2 regions of the Paenibacillus provencensis genome follow, and region 1 is predicted to be linked to the other one. Evidence: riboswitches for the same ligand, from Rfam matches in the RefSeq annotation. Region 1 holds a riboswitch; the other holds the start of a gene.
What was found. A riboswitch is a leader RNA that binds a small molecule or an ion and turns the genes downstream of it on or off. The one in region 1 is predicted to bind cyclic di-GMP.
Positions count from the first base shown of each region.

Region 2: it holds a riboswitch for cyclic di-GMP, as region 1 does, so the genes downstream of both, ACFQ3J_RS05380 (response regulator transcription factor) here and ACFQ3J_RS12835 (methyl-accepting chemotaxis protein) in region 1, are expected to answer to the same signal.

Region 1 is NZ_JBHTKX010000001.1:2,664,604-2,669,843, forward strand. It holds gene ACFQ3J_RS12830 (non-ribosomal peptide synthetase family protein) at 1-866, opposite strand, end outside; gene ACFQ3J_RS12835 (methyl-accepting chemotaxis protein) at 887-2,650, opposite strand; cyclic di-GMP riboswitch class I at 2,817-2,901, opposite strand; gene ACFQ3J_RS12840 (GNAT family N-acetyltransferase) at 3,158-3,652, opposite strand; gene ACFQ3J_RS12845 (GNAT family N-acetyltransferase) at 3,676-5,166, opposite strand; gene ACFQ3J_RS12850 (cysteine hydrolase family protein) at 5,216-5,240, opposite strand, start outside.
Region 2 is NZ_JBHTKX010000001.1:1,126,301-1,131,540, reverse strand. It holds gene ACFQ3J_RS05385 (hypothetical protein) at 984-1,445, opposite strand; gene ACFQ3J_RS05380 (response regulator transcription factor) at 1,890-2,594, opposite strand; cyclic di-GMP riboswitch class I at 2,680-2,765, opposite strand; gene ltrA (group II intron reverse transcriptase/maturase) at 2,992-4,383, opposite strand; gene ACFQ3J_RS05370 (arsenite methyltransferase) at 4,886-5,240, opposite strand, start outside.

The sequences.
Region 1 (5,240 bases):
AGGGATACAAATTCTCCTTTACGTATTCCCTTCTCCAAGAGCATGTTTGAAATTTTGCTGGACAACAGATCAAGCTCTTGATACGTAAGCTGATCTGCATTCGCGGACAAGGCTGTCCGGTCTGGAAACTGCGCTGCTATTGAAGAAAACATGGACACGATCGTCGCTTGCTCAGGGAGATCCATCTTCGTGTCATTCAACTCATCGTAGGCATTCCAGTCATCATCAGTCAGAATAGGCAGACTGGAAATGGAAGTATCCATATCTTCAAGCACTCCGCTCATTAGCCGCTCAAAGTGCTGAATGTATCGATGAATTGTATCTTGCTTGAACAGCCGCGAATCATACGATACATGAAGGAGCCAAGAATCTGGCCCCTCCTGCACATCCCAATCTAGTCTGCTGGCTCCATGACGTGGATTGATACCGTATGTCGTTTGATAATTAACCGTATACCCTGCTATATGCTCCATGTCCGCATGGCTCAGCTCTGTCGACTCCATATGTTCAAGCTTATCCCGCACCAGCTCGTAAACACGTCTAAACGAATCTGCTCCACTTATGGAGATACGCAGGGGAAGAAGCTGTTCTCTTCTGTTTTGCACACCAATCAGCATATCATTGTCCTGAGTCATTCGGTGCAGGAATACCGCGTATCCGGCAAGCATCCATGCCTTCATATCATATAGTTCACTGTAACGCTTCAGCATTACGGGCTCGAGGTTCAGTACATGCTCTGTCTGAGCTGCTGCCTGCTTTGCATAGTTCAATGACCCATCTGTATACAAATGAAATCCGGGCAAAGGCAGCTGCAGCTCGTCAGACCAATACTGCTTGCTTTGTTCTAACAACATGGTGGTATTCAACAGATATCAGCTCCCTTTATTTATTGCACTCTAAGTTTGTCTACTAGTGTTTCTAATTCGCTTGCTACCTCGTTCATTTGTTCCGCAGAATCAAAAATCTTGGCAAAAGCAGCCTGCTGCTCTTGAGCACTTCGCTCAATTTGACCGGAGACTGCCGAATTTTTCTCAGCCATATCCGCAAGTGATTTAATCGCAGCCGTAATTTGCTCGGTCTCCGCTACCATCTGCTGTGTAGCTGCAGACACTTCTTGAATTTGGCTTGTGACCGAATCGGTTGAAACCAGGATGCCTTTGAAGATCGAGCCTGTTTCTTTGACGATTTCAATTCCTTTGGCTACATTTTGTTCTCCATCACCAATCGCCTCTACAGCGAGTGCCGTCTCATCCTGAATGTATCCAATCAATTCGGCAATCTGATCTGCTGATTTCTTGGATGCTTCGGACAGCTTCTTCACTTCATCCGCTACAACTGCAAATCCACGTCCCTCTTCACCGGCTCTTGCCGCTTCAATACTTGCATTCAGAGACAACAGGTTCGTCTGAGAAGCAAGCTCTGTAATCACTTGAACGATCTGGCCAATTTCGCCGGAACGCATCTGCAGCTTCTCAATAATATCGACCGAGTTCTTAACCGAACGATTAATTGAGTTCATCTGCTCAATGACCTGATCCACATTCTGATGTCCAACCTCGGATTGCTCCTTCATCTGCAAGGAGATCTCGGACAGCTCGGAAGTATTCCCTGCAATTGTAGTTACACCCGATGAGATTTCTTCGAGCGAAATGACACTCTCCGATATCGACACACTTTGCTTCGCGACACTATCGGACATTTCTTCAATATTTTTCGTAATATCTACGGTATTTTCATTGTTAACTTCAACGGCATTGAACAAGAATTTGGATTGCTCCGCTGATTGCTCAGATACTTTCTTAATTGTAGTAACCAGACTATTGATGTTACTAGCCGTAGTGTTGAATTTCTCGTTGACTTGTCCAAGCTCATCATCACTGGTTCTCAGCTGTACGGTAAAGTCGCCCTTACTCAGCTTATCTAGTGCTCCCATCAGCTCTTTGATTGGCTTGAAGGTCTGTCTAATTGTGATGTATTGCAGTGCCAGAACGACAACTAAGGTAATAAGCAGTGCAAGAAGTGTATAAGTCAGCAGCTCCTGCTTGCCCGTTGCAATCAGACTTGCGTCCACATCAATTCCCATATATGCAAACACTTCGCCAGCTCCATTCACAAATGGATACAGTACCGTAATCCATGTACCGTAATCATCGTTGTAAGCTGCGGTGTAGGCTATTTCCTTGGTTTCGAGCATCTCCTTCACGCCGTCTGCATGAATTTGAGGCTGAGCATACATATCACCCAGGTTCATATCTTCTGCAGCAAAAATCTCCAGAACAGCGGTTGGCAAGGCGATAATTGATGTTTGCGTGCCGCCTTCCAGCTCCGGTCCAAAGATATATCCTTGTGCTACGTTTGGATGTGTCTTGGATAACTCATCGAATACACTTGTGATTTGCTGTTGGATTGGAGAATTCGGATCCGGATTATTTTTCGCTGCTTCCGCATCTTCCACAGATATCTGGCTTCCCAGAGCCTCCATTAATTTTCCGGAATCCGATTGAAGCTGTTTGGTTAATACATTGCCTTGAATAAATTGACTACAGCCAATGACGACAGCACCTGTAATAATGATATAGAAGCTTGTTAATATCATATTTCTAGTAACAATGCTCAGGTTTTTGAAGCTCCATTTTTTTAACTTACTCATGTCTGACATTTCTCTCCCTACTCATCCATATGTAGTTTCTACTTCATCTTGAATCGCATGTTAAACCTTCCATCCTTGATTCTTGGCTCATTCTTCCTCCTTTCTTGCACGGATCGCTTAGTAAACAAAAAAATGAACCTATGGACAAAATAAGGCCATGGCTCATTCAAGCAACTGGCTGACATTTCCTTGCGGAAGTAGTCCCTCTAGCTTTGCGTCACTGCTTTTCAACAGCTTTGCCACGTATTCAATTTACAGATAGTACTTAAGAACTACCTAAGCTTACCACAACTAAAAGTAAACTAGTGTTCACTTTTTCTAATCGGTTTTTTTCACTGTTTTTTTAATACTATAAGACTATATTTCACTTGAAATCTCGATAAAAATTATAAATGATTGTCGAATCATGTTTAGTTAAACGGATGAGGTCCTGATTAATACATTGCTATTTACAATCATACTCATGCATATAGTTCGTCCGCTTATTTCACTTTAGCGAAAGAGGAGTTACTCCTTCTCATACAAGTTAATCTTCCAGCCATTGTCCCAGTGGAGCAGTTTCTTATGTGAATATCCGGTCGCTGCATAGTACTGATTCAGCCTGTCATTCTCTGCCATGCAGTCCAGCCTAATCTGTTTCATTCCTTTACTCCGTATGTAATCCTCGGCCCACAACAGCAGCTCTGTGCCTATTCCTTGACCCGCATGTGATCTGCTGACAGCAAACTTGTGGATGTATCCAGACGATTCTGAATCATCCAGCTCTCCCCAGACAACTGGGTCAGACCAGCAAATGTACAGTGTTCCTACGATGATACCTTCCCTTTTTGCCACAAATAGTTCTAATTCACGATCCATAATCAATTGTTCGGTCATCGCGAGGTTAAATTCATCAGGATGCCACTGGTTGATTCCTTTGGCCTGGATCCAGCTGGCTGCTCCTTTCCACAGATCCAATATTTCTGAACTGTCCGATAATCTTGCAGGGAACACTTCAAGCATTTGCCCTATCCTCACTTTCTGCATTAGTTAATAATAAAGCTCTGAATTCTCTTGCCTTGTTCGTATCTGACCGTAATACTCTCGCTTACAGCCCCAGAGAGTAGTATCCGATTCCAGAACAGTATTGCTGGAAAGTTATTTTGTAATTGATTCAATTCCCATTTCCCTTTAGCTGAAAAGAGGACAGCTCTGGCTGCCTGAGTTCCAACTCCCGCTCTTCTAAATTTACGAAGGATAAAAAAGTGAGCAAGTTTATAGCTCCGATCATCCTCCAATTGCTTTACAAGTACAAAGCCTGCAATCTCTCCATTGGCCTTGATCAGATAAGCATTATAGTCCTCATGATTCTCCCAATATTTATTGAGATCCGATAATATGGGATAAGTACCTTGTTCACTAATTTGCTCGTTTGTAAACTCAGTAAAATCATATATATAGAACTGCACTAAATTCTTTATTACTGGTTTATCTGCCGTCAGTGCCTGTAATACTTCTACTTTCACATTTGTTTCGTTGTTCAATAGATTATCAATCTGTTTAGGCAGTGCCTTTACCATCTTATATCTTCCCGGCACCGGCTTATATCCCAGCAGGTCTCGATTGATGTGAAGCATGGGATGGTTCAGAGAGTCATTATTCGTTCGCAAGTACTTGATGTTCAACTGCTCCGCAAGCTTTACAGCACTCATTTTTAATGCGAATCCAATCCCTCTGCCTCGGTACGCTTTATCTACTCCTGTATATTCGTGGTACATGCTCTGCGTGGAAGACTGATGCAGTAGATGCGCTACTCCAACGAACCGATCTTCATCCAGGGCGATCAGAACATACTCGGGCCTTGCGCCGGGCAGTTCCAAGGTCCACTTCTTCCATTCATGATAATCAAAATAATCTCCGCTAATTCCTGGAATATCTCTGCTCGTTACTTTATACAGCTCATACAGCTTCCGTTCCGCATCGGACTCTTCCATCTCGGATAAAGGTTTGATAACAATAGAGGACTGGGGTGGTGAATACATCGATCCCAAGCAGCTATCATTCGGCAGCTCCAAGACAGATTCAAACAGATGTCTTTCTTGCTCAAATCCACGATGTTCGGCAAATACAATGGAGGAAGCATCATTATCGTTCACTTCATAATTCAGCTTGCTTGCTCCATTCAGGACAGCCCAATTCTCAAGCTCTTTGTAAAGTGCTCGGCCAATGCCTTGCTTGCGGTAATCCGGATGAACGGCCAGAAGATGATTCAGCTCTCCTGCCTCGGTCCAAGGTGCTCTCCAGGATATACCATAGCCTACAATCTCGCCCTTCTCATTCACTGCTACCAGGCGATACCGGTCGAATCCGGCAAGCAGCCCGTCCTCATTGATCCATAGTGATCCGGTATCAGGAATCTTAGCATCCTCATCAGCCAGATTCTCTGCAGTTGTTGGTTCAGAGAAGACATAGCCCAGAATCTCCGCGATCGAAGCATAATCGTCTGGAGTCCTGATTTTACGAATGATATAGCTCATCGTTTTCCCCCAATCTCATTTTCATCCGCATAAAAAAGCCCACCGTGTGTTAACTCTTCGGGTGGGTCAGGCTG
Region 2 (5,240 bases), 1.5 Mb from region 1:
GTGAGCAAACCAAAATGGAGGGGGAGAGCGACAGCCAACGCTCCCTTTAAAACGATTGTTGATTGTGTTACATAAATAAAAAAGACCTTGCCGCTCAGCAATCCAATGCTGATTTGCAGCCAAGTCTGATAGTAATATCCATCGTTGAGGCGTTATGAGCCGTACGAATAGTAAAAACACATAAAAGGATCGTGGTTTGACATTGCATGCAACGTGGGGCACATAATATCAATTTCCCTCCTCACATGGCAACACCATTGCGAGAGGAATAACCAGTCTGTTTTATGATGGTGTTGTCCTACGTTTTAGTTCAAACGCTCCTTTTTGATTGTCCCGTATCACATGCCTTCAGCACTCGTCACTGTAATAGCTACCTTCTTTTGGGTTTCAATCAGAAAATAAAAAAGAGCGTTTCGCTTCTTTTTGCTGATCACAGCAAAAAATGAAGCGGCGCTCAATGGCTGGAATGCAAAGTAATGCGCATAGAATGAATACAGATGTATCCAGTTCAGGATGGCATGTCTACCTATTTCTAAATTACAGATTAATAGGAACCGCATCATCGCCCTCCTTTCATCGGTATTATTGTACGAATTAATGGGGAACATGACGAAACCATGCATGGAACAAGTTATGCCCGTTTCGTCAATCCTCGCTTCACAAACATAAAGGACAGCCGATGATCTTGTAGGCTGCCCTTAAGCTTGCTATACTATCATCGTATCAGGAAAATCGTGCATATTGGGTGCATAATTCGTGCAAAATAAGAGCAAATCTAGTGCAGCGTTCGGTGCATGTTCGGTGCAAGAAAGATTCACGGCATCTCTTCTCTTGGTGAGGAGTTAATCGTACTCGGAGAGATTGAACTGACTGCTAAAAATGGGGGTAGACCCTAGAGCCTGTTTGAAAACGGGGATATTCTTCAATTCACGAACCATAAAAATAGAAGATGCGTATGTGCATCTTCTGAAGTAATGATATGATCAGTCTTCTCCAAAGGAATCCAGTTCCAACAGGACCGCCCGATCTTTGATTTTTCGATATACTTTATGCAGAATTCGCTTCCGATGATAAAAGAACGCGCGGCGGGAAAGTGCAATGCGATCTATAATGACCGAAAGCGCCAGTTTATCCAAATATCGTAGACGAACGAACAAAATTTCCTCTGTGGTGAGAGCCGAGAAAGCGTAATCGATCAATCCGATTCTCGATAATAGCAACGGGATTTCATGTTCAGTGATCTCTATCCGATGAATGACCGTACGCAACAATGGTTCTTGTTTTCTTCCATTGCCATGATTCACCCATTCATGCAGAGCCCTCGTTAATCCCGGAATATGCTTAAGCTCTGCCTGCGCATATTCCAACCTTGCTTTCCAATCACTATAGGACATAAGCCATGCTTCCACTTTTTCATAGGGGATGGACTGTTGAGTAAGATTCATCAGACACCCTCCCCAATTCCAAGAAATACTACAACTCTCCTTCCGCAAAACTGCTGAATGAAGTGCAAATCAATCCATGTTAATAAACATAATTCACGCTCCGTTTCTAATTGATACATGACGATCATCCCTTCATTGTTATATTGGGGACAGCCGCATAATTACGTAAGTTAAAGGCACCATCCTCTTCATTTTACGAGAGCCTGTCCCATTTTGATTTACTTCAGACTCCGATTCACGACAACAATCTCCAGCATTCATCTTTTTTCTCTCCACCTCCTTTGGTAAGGGATAATATTCCTATTTTTCCTTAGATCACCCCTTCATTTTACCTATTATTAGTTCGAATGGGGAGGGTGATCTTTTTGTCACCCTCTGCCATGATGATTTTGTCGAAAATCCCCGAATTTTCCCAAAGCTTGTTTCAATTTCAGTCCCATTAAATCACGTAGCATAGTGCTGATCATACAGACCTCTTCGTTTCGCCTTCTCAGCAGCTTCTCGAATGGATCGGGTGTCGAATTTACGAGTGATATGACGAACGTGCGATTTTAGGGTGTTCGAAGTAATGCCAAGTAATTCTCTGATAATTGTCTGTCGATAGCCCAAGCCTATGAGCTGCAAAATTTCTTTTTCCGTAGGTGTGAGCATGCAATGCAATTCTTTTCGCTTTATAAGCTCGATCTCATTACGGATTATCGTCGCGACATCCGCATGGAGAGAGGACTGACGTCGGTGAGCTTCTCTGATCGCAACCGGTATGTCCATATAGTTGGACTTTGTAATATAATTGACCGCTCCGGCAACAACCGCATCGACCATGACTTCCGGATCATGTATCGAAGAAAGGACAATAATCGGTAACTCTTTATTTCTGAGAATCTCGGCTGCGGCGTCCAGCCCGTCTCGTTTGGGCGAATTCAAAATCATTTCCAAGATCATTACGTCTACGTCTAATTGTACACTCGCTCGAATCGCTTCCTCTTTTGTCGAAACGATGTTAGATAAATAAATATCTGGCTCGGATTCAAGCAACATAGCGAGTCGCTGTTGCCAAGCTAGGTCACCATCCGCCAGTAATACTTTGATACTCCTGTTCCTACGGATCATATCTTTTATCTCTACAGAAAAGCTTGTTTGTTTGTTCATAATCGATCACCTCTTTTTATTTTCAAATGACAAAAAGACACGCCCTCTCACTGGCGTGCCTACTTGTCATCTTGGTGTGGTTTGAGAGGGTAACCCGGCGATCATTGCACTAGTGCAGAAGACCCGTGGCTTTGCGTCCCTGTCTTTCGATCAGGTTTGCCTTTTTTCCTAGTCTATTCGACATATTTGTATTGATTTATTTTACCATATTTCAATAGATGCCAAAAAGTTTGCTTGGTGTCACACCTTAGTAACGTATGTTCGAACATAGCGCAACCCTCTTCTTGCCAACATTTTAACGAAAATATACGCTAAGCAATCGAGTAGATAGGGGCGGCAAGCCCCTGACCTCTCACACCACCGTACATGCGGGTCCGCATACGGCGGTTCCTAAAGGTTAACGAATTTCAAGATATCGAGAAGTTAGACTTAACAGCCCTTGGTCGTTCCAATAGTAACGGTTAAGGGCGTTATTTATATTTCGGGACATCTCCCAGCATCCTCGCCGGGAGTTTGCCATCATCCTTGCCGCCCATTCAGGCACACCTAAGGCGCGTAAATTTCGAAGTCGGGTTTTGGGTAGCTTCCATTGTTTCCATAGACACATCCGCAACCTACGCCGAATCCATTCGTCTAGGCGTTCGCAGTGCATCTTCGCGGATGCCAAGCGGAAGTAGCCAATCCATCCCATCAGATAGCGGTTTAGTTCTTTCAACCGGCTTTCCATTGAGATACCCCGCGTTCGCGAGGTTATCCCTCTTACGCGCTCTTTCAGTTGTTCCACTTTCTTCGGTGCGATTCGAATTGTCGCGCTTTTGTTGGTCAGAAAACTGAATCCAAGGAATTTGCGCTTCCAAGGGCGGTCTACTGCGCTTTTGTCCCGATTCACTTTTAGTCTAAGCTTCCCCTCCACAAAACGGACAACCGATTCCATCACGCGCTCGCCTGCGCGTTTGCTTCCGACGAAGATGTTGCAATCGTCCGCATAGCGCACAAACTTCAGTCCTCTTCCCGTCAGTTCTTTGTCCAAATCGTCTAACAGAATGTTTGCTAAGAGCGGGCTGAGCGGTCCGCCTTGCGGCGTTCCTTCCAGCGTCTCTTGCCTCATCCCGTCGACCATGACTCCCGCGTTTAGATAAGCTCGAATAAGCTTCAGGACTCGCTTGTCCGAAACTTTCCTAGCTACTCTTGCCATGAGGATGTCGTGATTTACGCGGTCAAAGAACTTCTCCAAGTCCATGTCCACGACCCAGCGACATCCTTCTTGGATGTAGGTCCGCGCCTGTTTCACTGCGTCATGTGCTCGTTTCCTTGGACGGAATCCGAAACTGTTCGGCGAGAATTGCAGATCGAAGATCGGCGTCATCACTTGCATGAGGGCTTGCTGAATAAAGCGATCCATCACGGTTGGGATACCTAACAGCCGCACCCCGCCTCCGGGTTTGGGGATTTCCACCCGTTTGACTGGCATCGGTCTATACGTACCCGCTTGGAGTTCCCACTTTACGGTTTCCCAGCGTTCCCACAAGTGCGCTTGTAGCTCTGCTACCGTCACTTGGTCTATGCCAGGCGCTCCTCCGTTTTGTTTCACACGCTTATAGGCGTCTCGAAGATTGCTCTCTTCGAGCATCCGCTCCAGCAAGTCGTATTGTCCTTCGCGAGAAGTATGGTCGATTTGTGCCGACGAAGAACTCGGCGCTCCGGCATACCCTGGCGGTTTCACCGTTTCTCTTTGCCGCGAGCTCCCTTGCGGGATATTCTGCTGTCGTTGCTCTTCGCGCGAACGCATCGGTTTCTTCTCTCCTTTAAGTTCAGCCCTTCCGTGTGTTGTTGCAACAACACGCGTACTATGGCTTCTGCTGACTCCTGCGGGTTCAGCGCGGCTTTTCAGCCGCGGTTACGAAGTTACTTCGCGTATCCCGCAGGCCTCCCCAGATAAGAACGCCATCTTTCCGCCCGTACTCGCCCAAGTTTACGGCTACAGCCTTTGGCAGCTTAGGATTTCGTCATGGTATGGTGACTCATCCGGCTGCAACCGCCTCAAATTGGATTCGTGTACCTCGAGCCGTGCTTTTGCCTCCGGCTTCCTTCAGATTCCGCCTCGCGGCGGACACCCTTGCCCTTGGCTAATGGTAGGCGCTTGCCAGCCCCCATTCGGGACTTTCACCCTAGAGATGACGCCCATGCTGGGCGTACAAGGCGAAGGCGCTGCCAGTTTACCGGCAGCGCCTTATTATTATGCCGAACATGTTCAACTCAACTCGAGCTGCAACAGTTCGGCCCGTCATGGCTCAAGGCTTGACGGCACGTATCGCGGCGGACACCAGGTATTGTTCGACATTTGCGCCAGGAATCCAATCCTTGATGAACGTCCGGGATTCGTCGTTAGGCTCGATCTCAATTTGGGTAAAACCGCTTTGCGCAAGCATGGCCTCCAGTTCACCGATGGAGGAAGCTCCTGAAATGCACCCTGAATAGATACGGTCGATATCCTGCTTGATTTCATCCGGAAAATCGGCTGTTGCCACGACATCCGATATGGCCAGTCTGCCGCCGTTACGCAGCACACGGAACGCCTCGTCAAAAACCTGCTGCTTCGATGGGGACAGATTAATGACACAGTTTGAAATAATTACGTCAACCGAA